Rhodopseudomonas palustris: one gene and its partner. The protein of the gene in region 1 interacts with the protein of each later gene in a pairwise test. Links are inferred from orthologs where the notes say so. Each region holds a gene or a part of one and is shown in the gene's direction. Other genes may lie near its edges.

What was found.
Region 2: the proteins of FLL57_RS10840 (region 1) and dnaA interact in binary tests that used the Escherichia coli proteins (3 or more experiments, as listed by UniProt). The link is inferred for Rhodopseudomonas palustris from one-to-one orthologs.

The regions. Positions count from the first base shown.
Region 1 is NZ_CP041387.1:2,376,665-2,387,061, forward strand. What follows is about bases 2,334-5,275. They hold FLL57_RS10840 (replicative DNA helicase), read left to right. Parts: upstream 2,334-3,027; coding sequence 3,028-4,524; downstream 4,525-5,275. Other genes in these bases: FLL57_RS10830 (SAM-dependent methyltransferase), read left to right, coding at 2,334-2,402; FLL57_RS10835 (hypothetical protein), read right to left, coding at 2,425-2,646; alr (alanine racemase), read left to right, coding at 4,592-5,275. Also shown: FLL57_RS10825 (hypothetical protein), read right to left, coding at 1-715; more of FLL57_RS10830, read left to right, coding at 1,149-2,333; more of alr, read left to right, coding at 5,276-5,839; FLL57_RS10850 (hypothetical protein), read right to left, coding at 5,974-6,228; FLL57_RS10855 (NifB/NifX family molybdenum-iron cluster-binding protein), read right to left, coding at 6,335-6,727; DNA repair protein RadA, read left to right, coding at 6,878-8,335; FLL57_RS10865 (CvpA family protein), read left to right, coding at 8,549-9,184; purF (amidophosphoribosyltransferase), read left to right, coding at 9,208-10,397. UniProt on the Escherichia coli protein: The main replicative DNA helicase, it participates in initiation and elongation during chromosome replication. Travels ahead of the DNA replisome, separating dsDNA into templates for DNA synthesis.
Region 2 is NZ_CP041387.1:4,935,960-4,946,408, reverse strand. The notes cover bases 3,348-6,341. They hold dnaA (chromosomal replication initiator protein DnaA), read left to right. Parts: upstream 3,348-4,132; coding sequence 4,133-5,551; downstream 5,552-6,341. Other genes in these bases: dnaN (DNA polymerase III subunit beta), read left to right, coding at 5,796-6,341; FLL57_RS23430 (hypothetical protein), read right to left, coding at 3,669-3,836. Also shown: FLL57_RS22790 (polysaccharide biosynthesis/export family protein), read right to left, coding at 294-944; peptide-methionine (S)-S-oxide reductase MsrA, read right to left, coding at 1,113-1,769; FLL57_RS22780 (hypothetical protein), read right to left, coding at 1,938-2,255; rpsT (30S ribosomal protein S20), read left to right, coding at 2,614-2,880; more of dnaN, read left to right, coding at 6,342-6,914; DNA replication/repair protein RecF, read left to right, coding at 7,102-8,241; gyrB (DNA topoisomerase (ATP-hydrolyzing) subunit B), read left to right, coding at 8,458-10,449. UniProt on the Escherichia coli protein: Plays an essential in the initiation and regulation of chromosomal replication. Binds in an ATP-dependent fashion to the origin of replication (oriC) to initiate formation of the DNA replication initiation complex once per cell cycle.

The DNA.
Region 1 (10,397 bases):
CGGACGACTTCTCGGCCGGCGGCCCCGCCGGCGAAGGAGCCGGAGCCGGCTTCGGTTCCGGGGCGGACACGGGCGCCGCCGACTCAGGTGGCTTGTTCCCCGAAGGCTCGGAGGTTTGAGGCTTCGGCGTTTCGGGTTCGGCCGCCTTCGGTGCCGGGGTTACTGCGGGTACCGGATCGGAGCGCACCGGGGTCTCGGCAGCCGGCGCAGCGGCTGGCTTGGTCGCACCGGGCTTGGGCGCAGACCCCGCCTCCTCCTTGCCCGGTTCCTTACCCGGCTCTTTGCCCGGCTCGGACGCAGGGGTGTCCGGCTTTGCGGCAGCGGGCTCGGCCGGCTTCTCGCGGGTACGCTTGGCCTTGCCGCGCTTCTTCTCGGTCTTGGCCTCGGGCGCAGGCGCCGCTGCGGGTTCGGCTTCTGCAGCCGGCGCAGCGGCCGGCTCCTCTGTTTCGACCGGCGGCGCGGGGCGGCGTTTGGTGTTCCGGCTACGCTGGCTCTTTCCTTCTTCGGCTTGCTGGGGAGGAGCGACCTCTTCGGGCCTGGCGGCTTCCTCGGCCCCCCGGCGTTGCCGGCGCGCCCTCGACTCCGGACGGGCGTCCTGCCTGCCACGCGCATCGGTGCCGCCATTGGCGACCAGATAGCCGGCCAGCATGGCGGCCATGTCGCTGCTGGTGGTGTAGTGCTGCCTGAGGAACGACGCTGCGGCGTTCGGCGGCACCGTCCGAAGCAGCCCGCGCGGGCTCTTGTGACAGACGGCGCAGGTGCTCGAGAAGATTTGCGCCGAGCTCTTGCCCGCTTCCAAATTCTGGGCTCGGGCGGGCTGTGCGACGGCAACCCCGAGCACGAGCAATACCGCTACCGAACTGAGCGATCGGCTTACCATTTAGCCCTCCGATGCAAAAAATCACCGCAGCCGCGGCGGTGACCTTTTAGCGAATTGTGAGATGATTGGAAGCGCAGAGATGGAACATCACGGTGCATGAAATGAGGCAGCAGCTCAGCCTCACGCTCATGTCACTAATGATACCTGCGATGCTTGACTATACTTCGATCGCGGTGCTTGCGGCGACGCGACAGGAACAAGCCGCAAGGCCAGTGTTGTAGCAGTCGAGGCGCTGCTCAGGGTCGGCGCCCGAGAGCGAGGCCTGCCGATGGACGGATTGTTTCGTCTGCTGCTGAGCCGCTTCATTCAACGCGGCACCATCGTCTTCACCACCGCGAGCGGCACCACATTTACTTGCGGAGACGGCACCGGAGAGCCGGTGCACGCACGGCTGACGAGCGCCGCGGCACAACGTCGCCTGCTGCGCGATCCGGAGCTCGCCCTGGGCGAGATCTACATGGACGGCGGCCTCGTGATGCAGCACGGCACGATCGCCGACCTGCTCGCTGTGGCAATGGATCAGCCTGACTGGACACCGGACTGGGCGAGATTTCACGGGCTGGTCCGCTACTGGGCCAGGACGCTGCACCAGTTCAACCCGCGCGGCCGATCGCGCGACAATGTCGCACGTCACTACGATCTCGACGGCCGGCTGTACGCGCTGTTTCTGGACTCCGACAGGCAATACAGTTGCGGCTATTTCGAAACGCCCGACGCCAGCCTCGATGACGCTCAACTCGCCAAGAAGCGGCATATCGCCGCCAAGCTGCTCGCCGCCCCGCGGCAGCGGGTACTCGACATCGGTTCGGGCTGGGGCGGCTTGGCACTGTATCTGGCGGAGACTTGCGGCGCAGACGTTACCGGCGTGACGCTGTCGCAGGAGCAGCTCCAGGTCTCCAACGCCCGCGCGGCCGAGCGCAGCCTTGCCGGTCGGGCCCGCTTCATGTTGCAGGACTATCGCGACGTCCCCGGCGGCCCGTTCGACCGCATCGTCTCCGTAGGCATGTTCGAGCACGTCGGCGTCGCACATTACGACGCCTTCTTCCGACGCTGTGCCGAATTGCTCGAGCACGACGGCGTGATGCTGCTGCATTCGATCGGCCGCTCCGAAGGGCCCGGCTTCACCAATCCGTGGATCGCCAAGTACATCTTCCCCGGCGGCTATCTGCCCGCGCTGTCGGAGGTGCTGCCGGCGATCGAGCGCGCCGGATTGTTGGTCTGCGACATCGAGATCCTGCGGCTGCATTACGCCGAAACGCTGAGGGCGTGGCGCGAGCGCTTCCTGGCCCGTCGCGAGGAAGCGGAGCGGCTGTACGACGCCCGTTTCGTCAGGATGTGGGAGTTCTATCTGGCGGCTGCGGAAATGTCGTTTCGCAAACAGAACACCATGGTGTTCCAGATCCAGCTCACGCGGCGCCAGGGCGTGGTGCCGATCACGCGAGACTATATCGCTGCGGAAGAGCGGCGGCTGGCGTCGATCGAAAACGAGCGTCCACCGCGGCTGCAACTCGCCGGCGAGTAAGAGCGCCGGCCGGCATCATGCGCTAGCTGCAGTTCACCAGTCGGCGGCAACCTTCCCGATCCGCTTCTTGCGGCAGCGGCCGTGCCAGATGGGCCTGCGCAGCGCACACCAACGCGCTGTCGGACAACCTGTGCTCGGCCTCTTCGGCCGATGCGCGCTCGAAGGAGTCGATCAGCAAGTTCAGCCAATCGCGATCGGAGTGGTGGTGGCAATACTGCTGTGCCATCTGCGCTGTGTCCATCATCCGAGGTGATCCGCGAGCGGCTGCGGAGTCCTCGACGCTCTTGCCCTGTGTCGCGTCACCTTGTTGGAGCTTCCCACAATGTGGGCGCCTCGATGATCGCGTCTTCCGCTATCCTCGCCGAAAATTCTTACGAATCCCCGACCGGAGCGGTTCGATCTGTCTCGACCGTTCATTTTGAACTGTCGCCGGACAACGGCAGAAGGTTCAAGCCTTCCGCCGCCGCGGCCGGAACGCGTCAAGCACGGGGTACGGCCGCTCCAGCGGTCATCCACACTCTTGTCGCGCTGGTGCATAACGCGCGAATGCGGCTTTCGCTCCCGCCGAAATCGGCGCTTTAGTCGCGCCCCGCATCCGACAAATTCGACCCGATATTCGAGAGCTATGGCCGCAACCGATTCGAACGTTCTGAAGCTTGCGCCGGAACCCGGCGTGCCGGCATACCGGACCGCGCCCCACAACATCGAGGCCGAGCAGGCCCTGCTGGGCGCGATCCTGGTCAACAACGATGCGTTCTATCGGGTGTCGGACTTTCTCGAGCCGAAACATTTCTTCGAGCCGATCCATCAGACCATCTTCGAAACCGCGGCCAGCATCATCCGAGCCGGCAAGATCGCGACCCCGGTCACGCTGAAGACGTTCCTGGCGGCCGATCTCGATCTCGGCGGCCTCACGGTCGCGCAGTATCTGGCGCGGCTTGCCGCCGAAGCCACCACCATCATCAACGCCCAGGACTATGGGCGGACGATCTACGAGTTGTCGCTGCGCCGTGATCTGATCGGCATCGGCACCGACATGGTCAACGTCGCCTACGACGCTCCGGTCGACTTCGCCCCGCGCAATCAGATCGAGGACGCCGAGCGCCGGCTGTATGAGCTGGCGGAATCCGGCCGCTACGACGGCGGTTTCCAGAAATTCTCCCAGGCGCTGACCACCGCCGTAGACATGGCGGCGAAGGCGTTCCAGCGCGACGGCAAGCTGTCCGGCATCTCCAGCGGACTGCGCGACCTCGACACCCGGATGGGCGGCTTGCAGCACTCCGACTTGATCGTGCTCGCAGGGCGCCCCGGTATGGGCAAGACCGCGCTGGCCACCAACATCGCCTACAATGTCGCCAAGGCCTATCGCGGCGAGGTGCAGCCGGACGGCTCGACCAAGACCGTCAACGGCGGCATCGTCGGCTTCTTCAGTTGCGAAATGTCGGCCGAACAGCTCGCGACCCGTATTCTCGCCGAGCAGGCCGAGATCGCCTCGAGCAAGATCCGCCGCGGCGGCATCTCGGAAGCCGACTTCGACAAGATCCGCGACGTTTCGATCGAGTTGCAGTCGCTGCCGCTGTTCGTCGACGAAACCGGCGGCCTGTCGATCGCGCAGCTCACCGCCCGCGCCCGCCGCCTGAAGCGGCAGAAGGGCCTCGACATGCTGGTGGTCGACTACATCCAGCTCTTGCAGGGCTCGAGCAAGAAGGGCGACAACCGCGTCCAGGAAGTCACCGAGATCACCACCAGCCTCAAGGCGCTGGCGAAGGAATTGAACATCCCGGTCATCGCGCTGTCGCAGCTTTCGCGTCAGGTCGAATCCCGCGACGACAAGCGACCGCAGCTCGCGGACCTGCGTGAATCAGGTTCGATCGAGCAGGACGCCGACGTGGTGATGTTCGTGTACCGCGAAGAATACTATCTGCAGAACAAGGAGCCGCGGCCGGGCACTCCCGAACATGAGAAGTGGGCGACCGACATGGAGCTGGTCCACGGCAAGGCCGAAGTGATCATCGCCAAGCAGCGTCATGGTCCGACCGGCACCGTCGATCTGCAGTTCGAAGGTCAGTTCACCCGCTTCAGCGATCTCACCGACGACAGCCACCTGCCGGAACGTATTTGACGCCGGAGCGGACCTGAGCCGCGCCGGCTGCCGTTGAACGGGCCGCAGGCAAAGCATAAGGTGCGCCATGCACATCCTCCCCGATCCGAACGCTACCGTTGCCGAGTTGTTGACACCGGAGGCGGGAAAAGCCGCCGAGTTCGCCGCGGCCACCGCGGCCGCTTCCGGCATTCTCACCATCGATCTCGACGCGCTGGTTGCGAACTGGCGCAAGCTCGAAAAGACCGCGGTGCCGTCGGAATGCGCCGGCGTGGTCAAGGGCGACGCTTATGGCTGCGGCGCCGGCCCGGTGGTCAAGGCTCTGCTCGGCGCGGGCTGCAAGACGTTCTTCGTGGCGACGCTCGGCGAAGCCCGCGCAGTGCGCGAGGTCGCACCGGAGGCGACACTCTACGTCCTCGACGGGTTCTTTCCGTATTCCGGCGACGAATTCGCCAGGCTGAACTGCCAACCGGTGATCGGCGATCTGTACGAACTGGCCGAATGGGACGTGTTCTGCCGCCGCACCGGCTGGCGCGGCGGCGCGGCCCTGCACATCGACACCGGGATGAGCCGGCTCGGCCTGACGATCACCGAGGCGCAAGGCATCGTGCCGCGGATCGTCGCCGGCGACCACGGCATCACGCTGGTGATGAGTCACCTCGCCTGCGCCGATCTCGTCAATCATCCGCTGAACGCCAGGCAGGTGACCGCATTTCGCGAAATCGCCGGTCAGTTCACCGGCGTATCGGCGTCACTGTCGGCGTCTTCGGGGATCTTCCTCGGCCCGCAATTCGCGTTCGATCTGGTGCGCCCCGGCGCGGCGCTGTACGGCATCAATCCCACGCCGGAAGCCGACAATCCGATGCAGCCGGTGGTCGACCTGAAGGCGCGGATCGTGCAGGTCCGCAGCGTCGAGCGCGGCGACACCGTCGGCTACGGCGCGACCTGGAGCGCACGGCGCCCGAGCAAAATCGCGGTGCTGTCGGCCGGTTATGCGGACGGTTATTTCCGGGCCGCCGGCTCCAGCGACGGCACCCGCGGCGCCGAGGTGATCATCGCCGGCGAACGCTGCCCGATCGCCGGCCGCATCTCGATGGACCTGCTCGCGGTCGACGTCACCGACCTGCCCGCCAACGCCGCCCGGCGCGGCATGATGGCGACCCTGATCGGCGACGGCATCACCGTCGACGAACTCGGCCATCACTTCGGCACGATCGGCTACGAAGTGCTGACCAGTCTCGGACCGCGCTACACCCGGATCTACAAGGGCGGCGACGCCAAGCCGGAGAACAAGCCTGCCGAGGGTGACGGCCTGCCCACCGCCTCGGCCGGCTGAGTCCCAAGCACGAACTCTCAGCGGCATTGCGAGGAGCGCAGCGACCAAGCGATCCCGAGCGCAGTCCACCGCGTCGGTTGGGTGCTTCGCTGCGCTCGCGATGACGAAGCCTGTCACCGGATCGGCCAGCCGGCTCAATCCTCGTGGACCAAAAACAGAAATCCGGTGATCGCCGCCATGAAGGCGAACGAACCGGACACACCGACCACGAAGACGATCCGCACCAGGGTCGGCGCTTCGCTGGTGGCGATCACGCCCGACAGGCCGAAGTAATTGTTGTACAGCACGATGCCCGCGAACAGCGCCCCGAACGCTGCGCCCATCGCGAAATGGCCGGCGACCTGCCGCCACTTCCGCCGCTCGTAGTCCCGATGTCTGTCGTCTCGCATAGCGGATTGAACGTAGCCGAGCGGCGGCCGTTCCGGAAGCGTCCCCGGGGGCGGATCATTGCGGCGGTGGTGATGCTCCCTCCGCCGGCGCCGCGCGCCCCGAAGCTCAGTGACGCGCGAACAGATCGCGCAATCGGCACAGCGTGGTGGTGATGTCGAAACTCTGATCGGGCAGATCTTCGCCCTTGATGATCAGATCGATCGCGGTCGCCGGGTCGGTCTCGCCGGTCAGCAGCACGTCGGCGCCGCGCTTCTTCATGTGGCGGACGTAGCCGTCGCCAGCGCTCCCGGCCACGATCAGTTCGACTCCGTCGAGCGGATGCGGGCCGTCGTCCTTGAAGTAATGGGGAAGCTGCTCCTTCACCAATTCGATCCGAGCCGGTGCCGGCAACGGCTCGCCGGCGCTGTGTCCGGCCAGATCATAGACCAGCCAGCGCGGCGCCTGCCCGGCGTGGCCGCTGATGGTGAGCCAATCCTTGGTTGGAATGGCGATTTTCATGTCCTCACTTCCCCAAATACGCCCCGGGCGGGCGCCCGGAGTCCACCGCATTCTCGAACAAACTTCGGTGTCTGTCTGCTGGACCGTTGACGAACAGAACAAAATGTGAACATCAAGAATGTATCTGTCCCCGGTCCACCCGAGCACGCGATGGCCAAAGCCACCTCCTCCTTCGTCTGTCAGAACTGCGGCGCGGCGTTCAATCGCTGGCAGGGCAAATGCGAGGCGTGCGGCGAGTGGAATACGCTGGTCGAAGAGGCCGGCGACAACGCGGTGCCGGTGTCGATCCGCGCCAAGCGCCGCGGCCGGACGTTCAAGCTGGAGTCGCTGGCCGGCAAGAGCAACGACGCGCCGCGGCTGCCGTCGGGCATGGCCGAACTCGACCGCGTCACCGGCGGCGGCTTCGTGCGCGGCTCGGTGCTGCTGGTCGGCGGCGATCCCGGCATCGGCAAATCGACGCTGCTGACCCAGGCCACCAGCCTGATGGCCAAGGCCGGACATCGCACCGTGTACATCTCCGGCGAAGAAGCGATCGCGCAGGTCCGGCTGCGCGCCGAACGGCTGGGCCTCGCCTCCGCACCTGTCGAACTCGCCGCCGAGACCTCGGTCGAAGACATCATCGCGACGCTGTCCGAAGGCGCGACGCCGAAGCTGATCGTGATCGATTCAATTCAGACGATGTGGACCGACACGGTGGAGTCGGCGCCGGGTACGGTGACCCAGGTCCGCGCCTCGGCGCAGGCGCTGATCCGCTTCGCCAAGAAGACCGGCGCGGCGATCATCCTGGTCGGCCACGTCACCAAGGACGGCCAGATCGCCGGCCCCCGCGTGGTCGAGCACATGGTCGACGCGGTGCTGTCGTTCGAGGGCGAAGGATCGCAGCAGTTCCGGATCCTGCGCTCGGTGAAGAACCGGTTCGGTCCCACCGACGAGATCGGCGTGTTCGAAATGACCGGGCTGGGCCTGCGCGAGGTCAGCAATCCCTCCGAGCTGTTTCTGTCGGAGCGCGATCTCGGCTCGCCGGGCACCGCGGTGTTTGCCGGGATCGAAGGCACCCGCCCGGTGCTGGTGGAATTACAGGCTCTGGTGGCCCCTTCGACGCTCGGCACCCCGCGGCGCGCGGTGGTCGGATGGGATTCGGCGCGGCTGTCGATGGTGCTGGCGGTGCTGGAGGCGCATTGCGGCGTCAAGCTGAGCGGCTACGACGTCTATTTCAACGTCGCCGGCGGCCTGCGCATCAACGAGCCCGCCGCCGACCTCGCCGCCGCCGCCGCACTGGTTTCGTCCCTGGCCAACGCGCCGCTGCCGCCGGACGCGGTGTATTTCGGCGAGATCTCGCTGTCGGGCGCGGTTCGCCCGGTGGCGCAGACCCCGGCCCGGCTGAAGGAAGCCGCCAAGCTCGGCTTCGCCCGTGCGGTGCTGCCGGAACAGACCCGCGGCGAAGCTCCGGCCGATGCCGGGCTGGCGCTGCAATCGGTCGGCGGGCTGTCCAGCCTGGTCGCGGACATCGCCGCGCGCGGCACGCGGCGGAGCCACGACGATGGTACGCCGCGGACCAAAGCTGCCTCAAATGCAACACCGGCGCGATTCCGGCGCCAGGAGGGTTGAAGCGGCGTGACGTTTCGGGGGCGCGCCGCTATACAACGCCCGCGCAAGCTGAACGTATCCGGCCACCAAGCTTTAACCCAGCGGAACATTGCTGTGGCGAGGCGGACCGGGGTGGTTTTCTCGCCTTGCGCCGCGTGCCATACCACCGTCACCTGTGCCGACCCCGTGCACGCCGATTCGCCGTTGTGCTGACCGAGCGGACCTGACCTGCCGATGCCGATTACCATCCTCGATCTCGTCGTTCTCGCGGTGATGTTGGTGTCCGGCCTGCTCGCGATGGTGCGCGGCTTCATGCGCGAAGTGCTGTCGATCGCGGCCTGGGGCGCGGCCGCGCTGGTGACGCTGTACGCGTTCCAGAAGCTGATGCCGATGGCCCGGACCTATTTCTCGTCCGAGACGGTCGCGGCCATCGTGGTGATCGCCGGCGTTTTCCTCGGCACGCTGATCATCGTGTCGATCATCACGGTGCGGATCTCGGACATGATCCTGGATTCGCGCATTGGCGCGCTCGATCGCACCCTCGGTTTTATGTTCGGTCTGGCCCGCGGCCTGCTGATCGTGGTGGTGGCGTATCTGTTCTTCAACTGGCTGGTGCCGGACAAGCAGCGCCCCGAATGGGTCACCAACGCCAAGTCGCGCACCGTCCTGCAAGGAACCGGTGACTGGCTGATGACGCTCTTGCCGGACGACCCTGAAAATACCATCTTGAAGCGGTTCAAGAAGAACAAGCCGGACGAAGACCAGCAGCAGACCGAGGATTCGGCTGCGCCCGGTGCCAATGACGGCTACAGCAAACCCGCCCGTGACGGCCTGAAAAACCTGATAGAGGGCAAACCGGCCACGCGCTGAGCGTGTCCCACAAGAGAGGCGCGATGGACGCGATGCCCAGCTCTTCCGACGACGCCGCAACGCCCGCTTCGGACGCTCGCGACCAGCACATCCTCGACGATACCGTTTTCGATACCGATGGTGACACGCTGCGCGAAGAGTGCGGCGTGTTCGGCATTTTCGGCCACCCCGAGGCCGCAGCGATCACCGCGCTCGGGCTGCACGCCCTGCAGCACCGCGGCCAGGAAGCTGCCGGCATCGTCTCGTTCGACAACGGCCGGTTTCATTCCGAGCGCCGGCTCGGCCTGGTCGGCGACACCTTCTCCCGCGCCGACGTGATCGCGCGGCTGCCCGGCAACTCGGCGATCGGCCACGTCCGCTATTCGACCACCGGCGAGACCATCCTGCGCAACGTCCAGCCGCTGTTCGCCGAGCTCAATGCCGGCGGCTTCGCGGTGGGCCACAACGGCAATCTCACCAACGGCCTCACCCTGCGGCGCGAACTGATCCGCAGCGGCGCGATCATGCAGTCGACCACCGACACCGAGGTGATCCTGCATCTGGTCGCGCACTCCCAGAAGACACGCTTCATCGAACGCTTCATCGAGTCGCTGCGGGCGCTGGAAGGCGCCTACTCGCTGGTGTCGCTGACCAACAAGAAACTGGTCGGCGCCCGCGATCCGCTGGGCATCCGCCCGCTGGTGCTCGGCGAGCTCGACGGCTGCCCGATCCTCGCCTCGGAGACCTGCGCGCTCGACATCATCGGCGCGCGTTACGTCCGAGACGTCGAGCCCGGCGAAGTCATCGTGTTCGATCGCCACGGTGTCACCAGCCACAAGCCGTTCCCGCCGCAGGCGCCCCGCCCCTGCATCTTCGAGTACATCTATTTCGCGCGTCCGGATTCGATCGTCGGCGGCCGCTCGGTGTACGACGTCCGCAAGGCATTCGGTGCCCAGCTCGCAGTCGAGAGCCACGTCGAATCCGACGTGGTGGTACCGGTGCCGGATTCCGGCGTGCCGGCGGCGATCGGCTACTCGCGCCAGTCGGGCGTGCCGTTCGAGCTCGGCATCATCCGCAACCATTATGTCGGCCGCACCTTCATCCAGCCGACCCAGAGCGTGCGCGAACTCGGCGTGCGGATGAAGCACTCGGCCAACCGCGCCGCGATCGAAGGCAAGCGGATCGTGCTGATCGACGACAGCCTCGTCCGCGGCACCACGTCCAGGAAGATCGT
Region 2 (10,449 bases), 2.6 Mb from region 1 along the record:
ATTGCATTTCGGCGAACTGGATTCCGGAATTCCTCTCGACGATGTCGAGACCATCAAGGCCAAGCGCCCCGAGGTCGAGGTGCTGGTCTATACCGGTGCCCAGCACGGCTTCGGCTGCGACGAGCGTGCGAGCTACGACAAGCCCAGCGCCGACCGCGCCTGGCAGCGCAGCCTCGATTTCCTGGCCACACACTTGAAGTGAAACGAGGTCACAGCCTCGACTGAGACCAATTCCGGTTCTGATCGGATCAGAACCGGAACTCCAGCTTGGTTTTTGGAGGGGCGGGCTGGCGTTAGAACCAGCGTTCACCGACGTACACGGTATCGCCGGGGCTCAGCGGCGTGCCCAGCGGCACCACCTCGCGTACCATGCCGCCACCTTCCGGATGCGTCACGGTCACCCGGTCGCGCTGCGCCCGCGGGGTGAACCCGCCGGCGATCGCGACCGCGCTTTCGACGCTCATATGCGGCACATAAGGATACTGCCCCGGCGCGGTGACCTCGCCGAGGATGAAGAACGGCCGATACGATTCGACCTCGACTGCGACTGACGGTTCGCGGATGAAACCGCGGCGCAACCGCGCGGTGATCTCGGCGGCGAGACCGGCCGGCGTGCGACCGCGCGCCGGCACCGCGCCGATCAGCGGCATGGTGATCGATCCTGCGGCATCGATCGAATAGGTATTGGTGAGTCCTTCCTGGCCGAACACAACCACCCGCAGCCGGTCGCCGGCATCGAGCCGGTAGGCCGGCTCCGGACCACTCCGCACCGGCGCCGCATAGGCAGCCGCCATCGGCGGAACGCGCCCACCATAGGCCATCGAATCGAGGGTGTTCGGTGTCTGCATCACGGCGACCGGACCCGGCCGCCGCATACAGCCGCCGAGCGCGAGCGCGGTCGCCACGATGATGATCGATACTTGAAACGCACCTACGACACGCACTGGAGCTATCCCTCGCCACGAGACAGCTTCGTTTATGCCCTGTTAGGGTTAACAAACGGTGTGGGCGGGAGGCCCATCCCTGTACTGCCGCGAGACGCTGCGGCGTTGGTCCGCCGCCCGCAACCCGGCGAGCGGCAAACGACCATCTCGATCAGAACGGCGGCCCGATCAGGCCGTGACGCCGACCCCGACCGGGCACGCCACGCCGGTACCGCCGAGACCGCAATAGCCGCCGGGATTCTTGGCGAGATATTGCTGATGGTAGTCATCGGCGTAGTAGAACGGGCCCGACGGCGCGATCTCGGTGGTGATCGGGCCGTAGCCCTTCGCCGCCAGTGCCTCGGCATAGGCGGCGCACGAGGCCGCCGCCGCCCGCTTCTGGTCGTCGCCAAAAGTGTAAATCGCGGAGCGATATTGCGAGCCGACGTCGTTGCCCTGACGCATCCCCTGGGTCGGATCGTGGCTTTCCCAGAAGGTTCTCAGCAGCGCGTCGTAGGCGATCCGGGCCGGATCGAACACCACCAGCACCGCTTCGGTATGCCCGGTGCGGCCCGAGCAGACCTCCTCGTAGGTCGGATTGGGCGTGAAGCCGCCAGCATAGCCGACCGCGGTGGTATAGACGCCGTCACCGAGCTGCCAGAACTTGCGTTCGGCACCCCAGAAACATCCGAGCCCGAACACCGCCTGCTCCAGCCCGCCCGGAAAGGGCGGCTGCAGCCGGTGCCCGCTGACGAAATGCGTCGACGCCGTCGGGATCGGCGTCGGCCGACCCGGCAACGCCTCGGCGGCACTCGGCATCGCGGTCGATTTGCGCATGAAGAACATCGAAGACCTCCCCGGCTCGGTCGATGGCGGCAGGTACCGCGCTCGGTCCGCGCACGCATGATGGCGACAGCCGAGCACCGGCGCGGCGCTGATGCAATCGGCTCTCAACTCAATTTAAGGATATAGGTGCCTTCGCAGCGACGGCGAGATTGTTACGCCGCCTCGTCGTCAATCTCGGGCGTAGCCGATCAGCGGCTTGCGCGGACGGAACAGCAGCATAAGGGCCAGGCCGATCACGCCCAGCACCGCGAAGGTCGGCTGCGCCAGCACGAATTTGGCCAGGTGGGTCCAGAGCCAGGGCGCGGTCTGCTCCAGCCAGTCACGGAACGACTGCTGGCTGGCCTGATGAATGTCGTTCCAGAAATCCCCGAGCTTGGTCCACTGCACGGAGTTGTCGGCGACCGATCGCGCGCCGTCATAGACCAGGAAGATGAACCCACCCGTCAGGAACAGCAGACCGATCAGCCGAAAGAAGCCGCGGATCATCTCAACCACCCCGATAGGTTTTGCCGGCGCCCCGGGCCGGGCTTACCGGGCAGGGCGGCAGAATTCAACCTCGCCAGCGACTTGACCTTGGGGAGGGGGCAGACGATTTGCCGGAACCGGCGCGGACGCTGGCGGCTCGCCCCCGTTGACGCTGGAAAGCACTGCCAGTATAACCCCGGAAATGGCGGTGGGGGCGATCCTGCCGCTGCTGTTCTTTGGGCGGCGCCGCGGATTGCGGCCGTGTCGGCTCCGGGAGCATATTCAGCAACATCCGGAACACACGGCGCGTCGCGATCGAGCGGCTTCGCCAATCAGCCCCGGCCGCTCGAGCAGAGGCCGCTGCAGGATTTGAGAGATCATGGCTAATACGTCTTCCGCCAAGAAAGCGACCCGCAAGATCGCCCGGCGCACCGCGGTGAACAAGTCGCGTCGGACTCAGATGCGCGGGTCTGTCCGGACCGTCGAAGAGGCGATCGCCAATGGCGACCGCGAGGCGGCGCTGAAGGCGATGGCCCGCGCCGAGCCGGAACTGATGCGCGCCGCACAGCGCAACATCATTCACCGGAACGCCGCGAGCCGAAAGGTGTCGCGTCTGTCGCACAGCATCGCCAAGCTGGCGAAGTAATTCTCACCATCATCTTGGATGGTTTCGATGCCCGGCTCTGCCGGGCATTTTCTTTTTCGGCGCCTCCGCGCAAGCACCTTCGTGCTCAGCCGCCGCCGGTCGTGTAGTTACCCACTCGATTACTGTACGCACGCACCCGCAACTCGCGCCCGCTCACGCGCGCCTTCCGCGCCACCTGCCCCGTTCCGGAACAACCCACCGGCAACCGTCAATCCAGCTTGACGCCCGTCTGCAGAAATCGCTGCGGCCCAGCAGGAACTGATGTCCTTGTGCGACTCGCTTGACTTTCGGAACTCGCTTCCCCGTGCAACTACGCGGTCGTTTGTGACGAGGGTTACCCTGTCCAAGCGCTCACGAAAATCTGCGGCGAGCGAACCACTTATCGGCAAAGCGCGGACGAGCGTTTGGAAAACGCCGGCACCCGGCCGTCAAAGGTAAAGGATTCATGAAGTTCTTTTGGGCGCGCGACCAAAATGTCACGCTCGCAGCACACTTCGAATCTATGCACAGATTCAAAATCTTGCCGCGCCGGAAACGATTAGTTGCGCGCTCCGGTGTCGGCTGAGGCGAAATCTTCACCCTCCCCTCGGAATCATATCCATTGCAGCCGGGCAGCCGTCGTGGTTTTCATAGTCCACCCGCGACGCCCACGGCTCTTCTGATCAGCGCGATCTGAGAACCAAGGGCGGACATGCAAATCGGCGGCGGTATGCATGTTGGTGGCTTTTCCAAATGACGGTCGAACCGCAACTCATAGCAATATGGGGCCGGCGAAGCCGTGTCTGAATTCATGTGGAGGCGTTCGCGCAACGAACGATCTTCAGGCGAATGACGGCATCGGCATTTTTCGTTAGCAGCGTATCGACGGCAGCGATCGTCATGGTGAGAGCATCGACGCGGATCTTTTTTGGCGATGTCTGGCCGCGCGCGAGCGCGGCGAGAGGGGGAGGTTTCATGAGCACCTTGGTCGACGTATCATTCGAACCTGCCGATCTTCCGGTTGAGTCTTCCGCCTTCGCGGCACATTCGTTTTTGATCAGTCGCTGCTGCGCTCACACTCCGGTTTATCCGTCGAGTCCTCCGCTGAGCTGACCTTTTTCCATCTCTCTTCGGCCCTGATCTGACGTCGGCTGCTTCAGCCGAACCGGCGGAGCTTTGGCCGATCTCGTCTCGCTGGTCGCAGCGACGGCGTGAGCCGTCATGGCTTCGCCGCTGCGATGGCCCTTCACTCTGGAATTGAAAAGCTACTGAAATGTCGAACATGGAACAGGATCGCTGGTCGCGCGTGAAAGGCCGGTTGCGCTCGAGCGTCGGAGAGGACGTGTATTCGAGCTGGTTCGCGCGGATGGACCTCGAGAGCGTTCAAGACGAAAGCGTACATCTGTCGGTGCCGACCCGCTTCCTGAAGAGCTGGATTCAGACGCACTACTCCGACAAGGTCTTGTCCTGCTGGCAGGCCGAGCTGCCGGACGTCAATCGCATCGACGTCACCGTACGCTCCCCGGCGCGCTGTTCTGCGCCGGCCAAGGAAGCACCGGCGCAGGTGGAGAGCCGCCGCGACGAGCAGAAGTCCGCGGCCGAGCGCAGCAACGGCGCGACCCCGGTATCGGCCAATCACGACGCACTCGGCGGCTCGCCGCTCGACCCGCGGCTGACGTTTGCCAGCTTCGTGGTCGGCCGCTCCAATACGCTGGCGCACGCCGCCGCCAAGCAGGTGGCCGAAGGCCGCCGCGGCGACCCGGTGATGTTCAACCCTCTCTACATCCATTCCGGCGTCGGTCTCGGCAAAACTCACCTGCTGCAGGCGGTGACCTGGGCGGGCAATGCCGGCAGCGAGCGCAAGGTGCTGTATCTCACCGCCGAGAAGTTCATGTACGGCTTCGTCGCCGCGCTGAAGACGCAAACCTCGCTGGCCTTCAAGGAAGCGCTGCGCGGCATCGACGTGCTGGTGATCGACGATCTGCAATTCCTCCAGGGCAAGACTACCCAGGCCGAATTCTGCCACACCCTGAACGCGCTGATCGACGCCGGTCGCCAGGTGGTGGTGGCGGCCGACCGGCCGCCGTCCGATCTCGAAAGTCTCGACGAGCGGGTGCGCTCGCGGCTCGCCGGCGGCCTCGTGGTCGAAATGGCGCCGCTCGGCGAGGATCTGCGCCTCGGCATCCTGCGCTCGCGCGTGGTCGCGGCCCGCGCCCATCACGTCAGCTTCGACGTGCCGCAGCCGGTGCTCGAGTATCTCGCACGCACCATCACCCATAACGGTCGCGATCTCGAAGGCGCGATCAATCGCCTGCTGGCGCATTCCAAGCTGAACAATCAGCCGGTCACGCTGGAAATGGCCGAGCATGAAGTCCGCGACCTGATCCGCCCCTCCGAGCCGAAGCGGATCAAGATCGAGGACATCCAGCGCATCGTCGCCCGGCAGTACAACGTCAGCCGCTCCGACCTGTTGTCGTCGCGTCGGACCGCCAATGTGGTGCGACCGCGCCAGGTCGCGATGTATCTGGCCAAAACACTGACGCTGCGCTCGCTGCCGGAGATCGGCCGCCGCTTCGGCGGACGCGACCACACCACGGTGCTGCACGCGGTCCGCAAGATCGAAGGACTGGTGTCGAAGGACAATACGCTGTCCGACGAAGTCGAATCCCTGAAGCGCCAGCTTCAGGAATAGGCGCCTGGCCGCCGCCGCCACAATGGGCATCATGGCCAGCCTGAATCCCGGGGAAATTTGGGCCGGCGGCGGCTGCGCGCTCTTGCGCGAGCCGCACAACCACGCCACCCTGCGGACCCCCCGCGGGTCCGGGTGACCTCAGCGGGTGCCAATGGCCTTGGCGCCGCATCCGGCTGCCGGGCCTCCTCCATCATATCCGGCAGCTTCATCACACGATGCGGGCGCGGAGCAGGCGGGTTTTGCAATGAAGGTCACGGTCGAACGCGCGCAACTGTTGAAGTCGCTGAGCCACGTGCATCGCGTGGTCGAGCGCCGCAACACTATCCCGATCCTCGGCAACGTGCTGGTGCGCGCCGAAAACGCCCAGCTCGCGCTCAAGGCGACCGACCTCGACCTCGAGGTGACGGAAACGCTGCCGGCCGAAACCGCGACCGCCGGTTCGACCACTGTACCGGCCCACATGTTCTACGACATCGTCCGCAAGCTACCGGACGGTTCGCAGATCGTGCTGGAGAGCGACGGTGACCGTTCGGTGCTGGCGATCCGCGCCGGCCGTTCGCGGTTCACGTTGCAGACCCTGCCGGAGAGCGATTTCCCGGATCTCGCAGCCGGCGAGATGAGCCACGCCTTCCGGCTACCGGCGTCCGACGTCAAACGGCTGATCGATCGCACCCAATTTGCGATCTCGACAGAAGAGACCCGTTACTATCTCAACGGCATCTATCTGCACACGGCCGGCAGCTCCGGCGCCGCGAGTTTGCGCGCGGTCGCCACCGACGGACACCGTCTGGCGCAGCTCGACCTGACGTTGCCGAGCGGTGCCGACGGCATGCCCGGCGTGATCGTGCCGCGCAAGACCGTGGGCGAGGTGCAGCGGCTGATCGAGGACACCGAGGCCGAGATCGGGATCGAGTTGTCGACCGGCAAGATCCGCTTCACGCTCGGAAATGTCGTGCTGACCTCCAAGCTGATCGACGGCACGTTTCCGGACTACGGCCGGGTGATTCCGCAGAACAACGACAAGGAACTCCTGGTCGACAAGAAGGACTTCGAGGCCGCGGTCGACCGCGTCTCGACGATCTCTTCCGAACGCGGCCGCGCGGTGAAACTGGCGCTGTCCGCCGGCAAGCTGGTGCTGTCGGTGACCAATCCGGATTCCGGCAGCGCGACCGAAGAACTCGAGGTCGAATACGCCTCCGACCCGCTCGATATCGGCTTCAATTCACGTTATCTGCTCGACATCGCCGCGCAGATCGAGGGCGAGGTCGCGGTGCTGAGGCTCGCCGACCCTGGCTCGCCGACCCTGATCCAGGATCGCGATTCCAAGAGCGCCCTGTACGTCCTGATGCCGATGCGGGTGTAAGTCGAGGCGCCTCAATAGCACCATCGTCATCGCCCGGCTTGACCGGGCGACCCAGTATTCCAGAGCGTCATTCCAGAGCGTCTTGGGTACCAGCGAACGCTCTGGGATGCTGGACCCTCCGCTTTCGCGGAGGGTGACTGCAGTGCCAGTTGCAGTCCCTTGCAACTCCCCCAAAGCAAGCTATTGCATGATCGCCGCCCGCATCACACGCCTGACGCTGACGCATTTTCGGAACTATCGCTCCGCGTCGCTGACCACGACCGCCGACCAAGTGGTGCTGGTCGGGCCGAACGGGGCCGGCAAGACCAATTGCCTCGAGGCGGTCTCGTTGCTGGCGCCGGGCCGCGGTCTGCGCCGCGCCAGGCTGGAGGACATCGCCGGTCACGAAGGCGACGGCTCCTGGGCGGTGTCGGCCGAGGTCGAAGGCGCGCTCGGGCTGGCGACGCTCGGCACCGGGATCGAGCCGCCGCGCGGCGATGTCGCCACGACCCGGCGATGCCGGATTGACCGCGAACCGGTCGGCTCGGCGGCGGCGTTCGGCGATCATCTGCGGATGGTGTGGCTGACGCCGTCGATGGACGGACTGTTCATGGGCGCCGCGTCGGAACGCAGGCGCTTCTTCGATCGCCTGGTGCTGGCGATCGACAGCGGACATTCGGCCCGCGTCTCCGCCCTCGATCGCAGCCTGCGGTCGCGCAATCGCCTGCTGGAAGACATCCGCAACGCGGATTCACATTGGCTCGACGCGATCGAGCGCGAAACCGCGGAATTGGCGATCGCAGTCGCGGCACAGCGCGGGCAGACCGCGACCAAGCTGGCCGCCATGATCGATGCCCGCGGCGCCACCTCGGCGTTCCCGTCCGCCAGGATCATACTGGACGGCTGGATGGAGAGTGCGCTGGCGTCAGAACCGGCAACCGTCGTCGAGGACCGCTACCGCGCCGTGCTGCGCGACAACCGCAGCCGCGACGCCGCCGCCGGCCGAACGCTCGACGGCCCGCACCTGACCGACCTCGAGGTGATCTACGCGCCGAAGGCGATGCCGGCGCGCGAGGCTTCGACCGGCGAACAGAAGGCACTCCTGATCGGGCTGGTGCTGGCACACGCCCAGCTCGTCGCCGAGACCACCTCGATCACGCCGCTGCTGCTGCTCGACGAGGTGGTGGCGCATCTCGACCCCGGCCGCCGCGCCGCTCTGTTCGGCGAACTGAGCCGGCTCGGCGCGCAGGTCTGGATGACCGGGGCCGACCCTTTGGCGTTCGCGGAGATCGGTCCGGCGGCAGCAATTTTCGACGTCGACAACGGCCGAATCAGCGCTCGCGGATAGGCCGCCGGGCAGGGCAGAATCGACCGCATCGCCGATCTTCACTGCAGCCGCCGAACCTGCCCTCGCGAGCCTTGCGAGCGCGGCCAAAATCTCTATCTATTCAACAGCTTGAACACCACGACTTTGCGCTGGTGACGCCCCTGCTTTCATGGCACAAAAGAGCGCTTCGCTGCGAATGGCGCACGCCGATTCGATCGCAATTCTGAAGGTCCCTGCATGACTGAACCTGCCCGGCAGCCCTCTGCCGAATCCGTGCATCCTGCGCCGGCCGAATATGGCGCGGAATCGATCCGGGTGCTGAAGGGTCTCGATGCCGTCCGCAAACGGCCGGGCATGTATATCGGCGACACCGACGACGGCAGCGGCCTGCACCACATGGTGTACGAAGTCGTCGATAACGCCATCGACGAAGCGCTGGCGGGGCACGCCAGCGCGGTCGAAGTGATCCTCAACGCCGACGGCTCGGTGACGGTGCGCGACGACGGCCGCGGCATCCCGGTCGACATCCACAAGGGCGAAGGCATCTCGGCGGCCGAGGTCATCATGACCCAGCTCCACGCCGGCGGAAAATTCGACCAGAACTCCTACAAGGTGTCGGGTGGTCTGCACGGCGTCGGCGTCTCGGTGGTCAACGCGCTGTCGAGCAAGCTGATCCTGCGCGTCTGGCGGGACGGCAAGGAGCACTACATCGAATTCGCCCATGGCGACGCAGTGGCGCCGCTCAGCGTGGTGGGCGACGCGGGCGGACGGCGCGGCACCGAGGTGACATTCTACGCCTCGTCCGAGACCTTCACCAACGTCGAATACGACTTCGCCACGCTGGAGCACCGGCTGCGCGAACTGGCCTTCCTCAATTCCGGCGTCAACATTCTGCTGTCCGACCTGCGCCACGCAGTCGAGAAGCGCGAAGAGATGCGCTACGAGGGCGGCGTCACCGAGTTCGTCAAATATCTCGATCGCAACAAGAAGCCGATCGTGCCGACGCCGATCGTCGTCGCGGCCGACCTCAACGGCATCGCGGTCGAAGCCGCACTGTGGTGGAACGACACGTATCATGAGAACGTGCTGTGCTTCACCAACAACATCCCGCAGCGCGACGGCGGTACGCATCTGGCCGGCTTCCGCGCCGCGCTGACGCGGCAGCTCACCGGCTACGCCGACAACAACGCCAAGAAGGAAAAGGTGGCGCTGACCGGCGACGATTGCCGCGAGGGACTGACCGCGGTGCTGTCGGTGAAAGTGCCGGACCCGAAATTCTCGTCGCAGACCAAGGACAAGCTGGTGTCCTCGGAAGTGCGTCCGGTGGTCGAGAACGTGCTCAACGAAGCGCTCGCCGCGTGGTTCGAGGAGCATCCGAGCGAGGCCAAGACCATCGTCGGCAAGGTGATCGAAGCCGCAGCGGCCCGCGAAGCCGCGCGAAAAGCGCGCGAGCTGACGCGGCGCAAGGGCGCGCTCGACATCGCCTCGCTGCCCGGCAAGCTCGCCGACTGCCAGGAGCGCGATCCATCGAAATCGGAACTGTTCATCGTCGAGGGCGACTCGGCCGGCGGCTCCGCCAAGCAGGGTCGCAACCGCGAATTCCAGGCCGTTCTGCCGCTACGCGGCAAGATCCTCAACGTCGAACGCGCGCGCTTCGACAAGATGCTGAGCTCGGAGCAGATCGGCACACTGATCACCGCGCTCGGCACCGGCATCGGCCGCGACGATTTCGACATCGGCAAGCTGCGCTATCACAAGATCATCCTGATGACCGACGCCGACGTCGACGGCGCGCATATTCGCACCCTGCTGCTGACGTTCTTCTTCCGGCAGATGCCGGCGCTGATCGAGGGCGGCTATCTCTACATCGCACAGCCGCCGCTCTACAAAGTCACCCGCGGCAAGTCCGAGCAGTATCTGAAGGACGAGCGCGCGCTCGAGGACTATCTGATCGCCACCGGGTTGGACGACTGCGTGTTCAAGCTGGCCACCGGCGAGGAGCGCGGTCGCCGCGACCTGCTGAAGCTGGTCGAGGACGCGCGCGCGATCCGCAGCACACTCAACAATCTGCACAGCCGCTACAATCGTAGCGTGGTCGAGCAGGCCGCGATCGCCGGCGTGCTCAGCCCGCGCGTCACCGCCGACATCGCCACCGCCAACGAGGCGGCCGCCTATATCGCGCGCCGGCTCGACGCGTTGGCTGACGAAGTCGAACGCGGTTGGATCGGC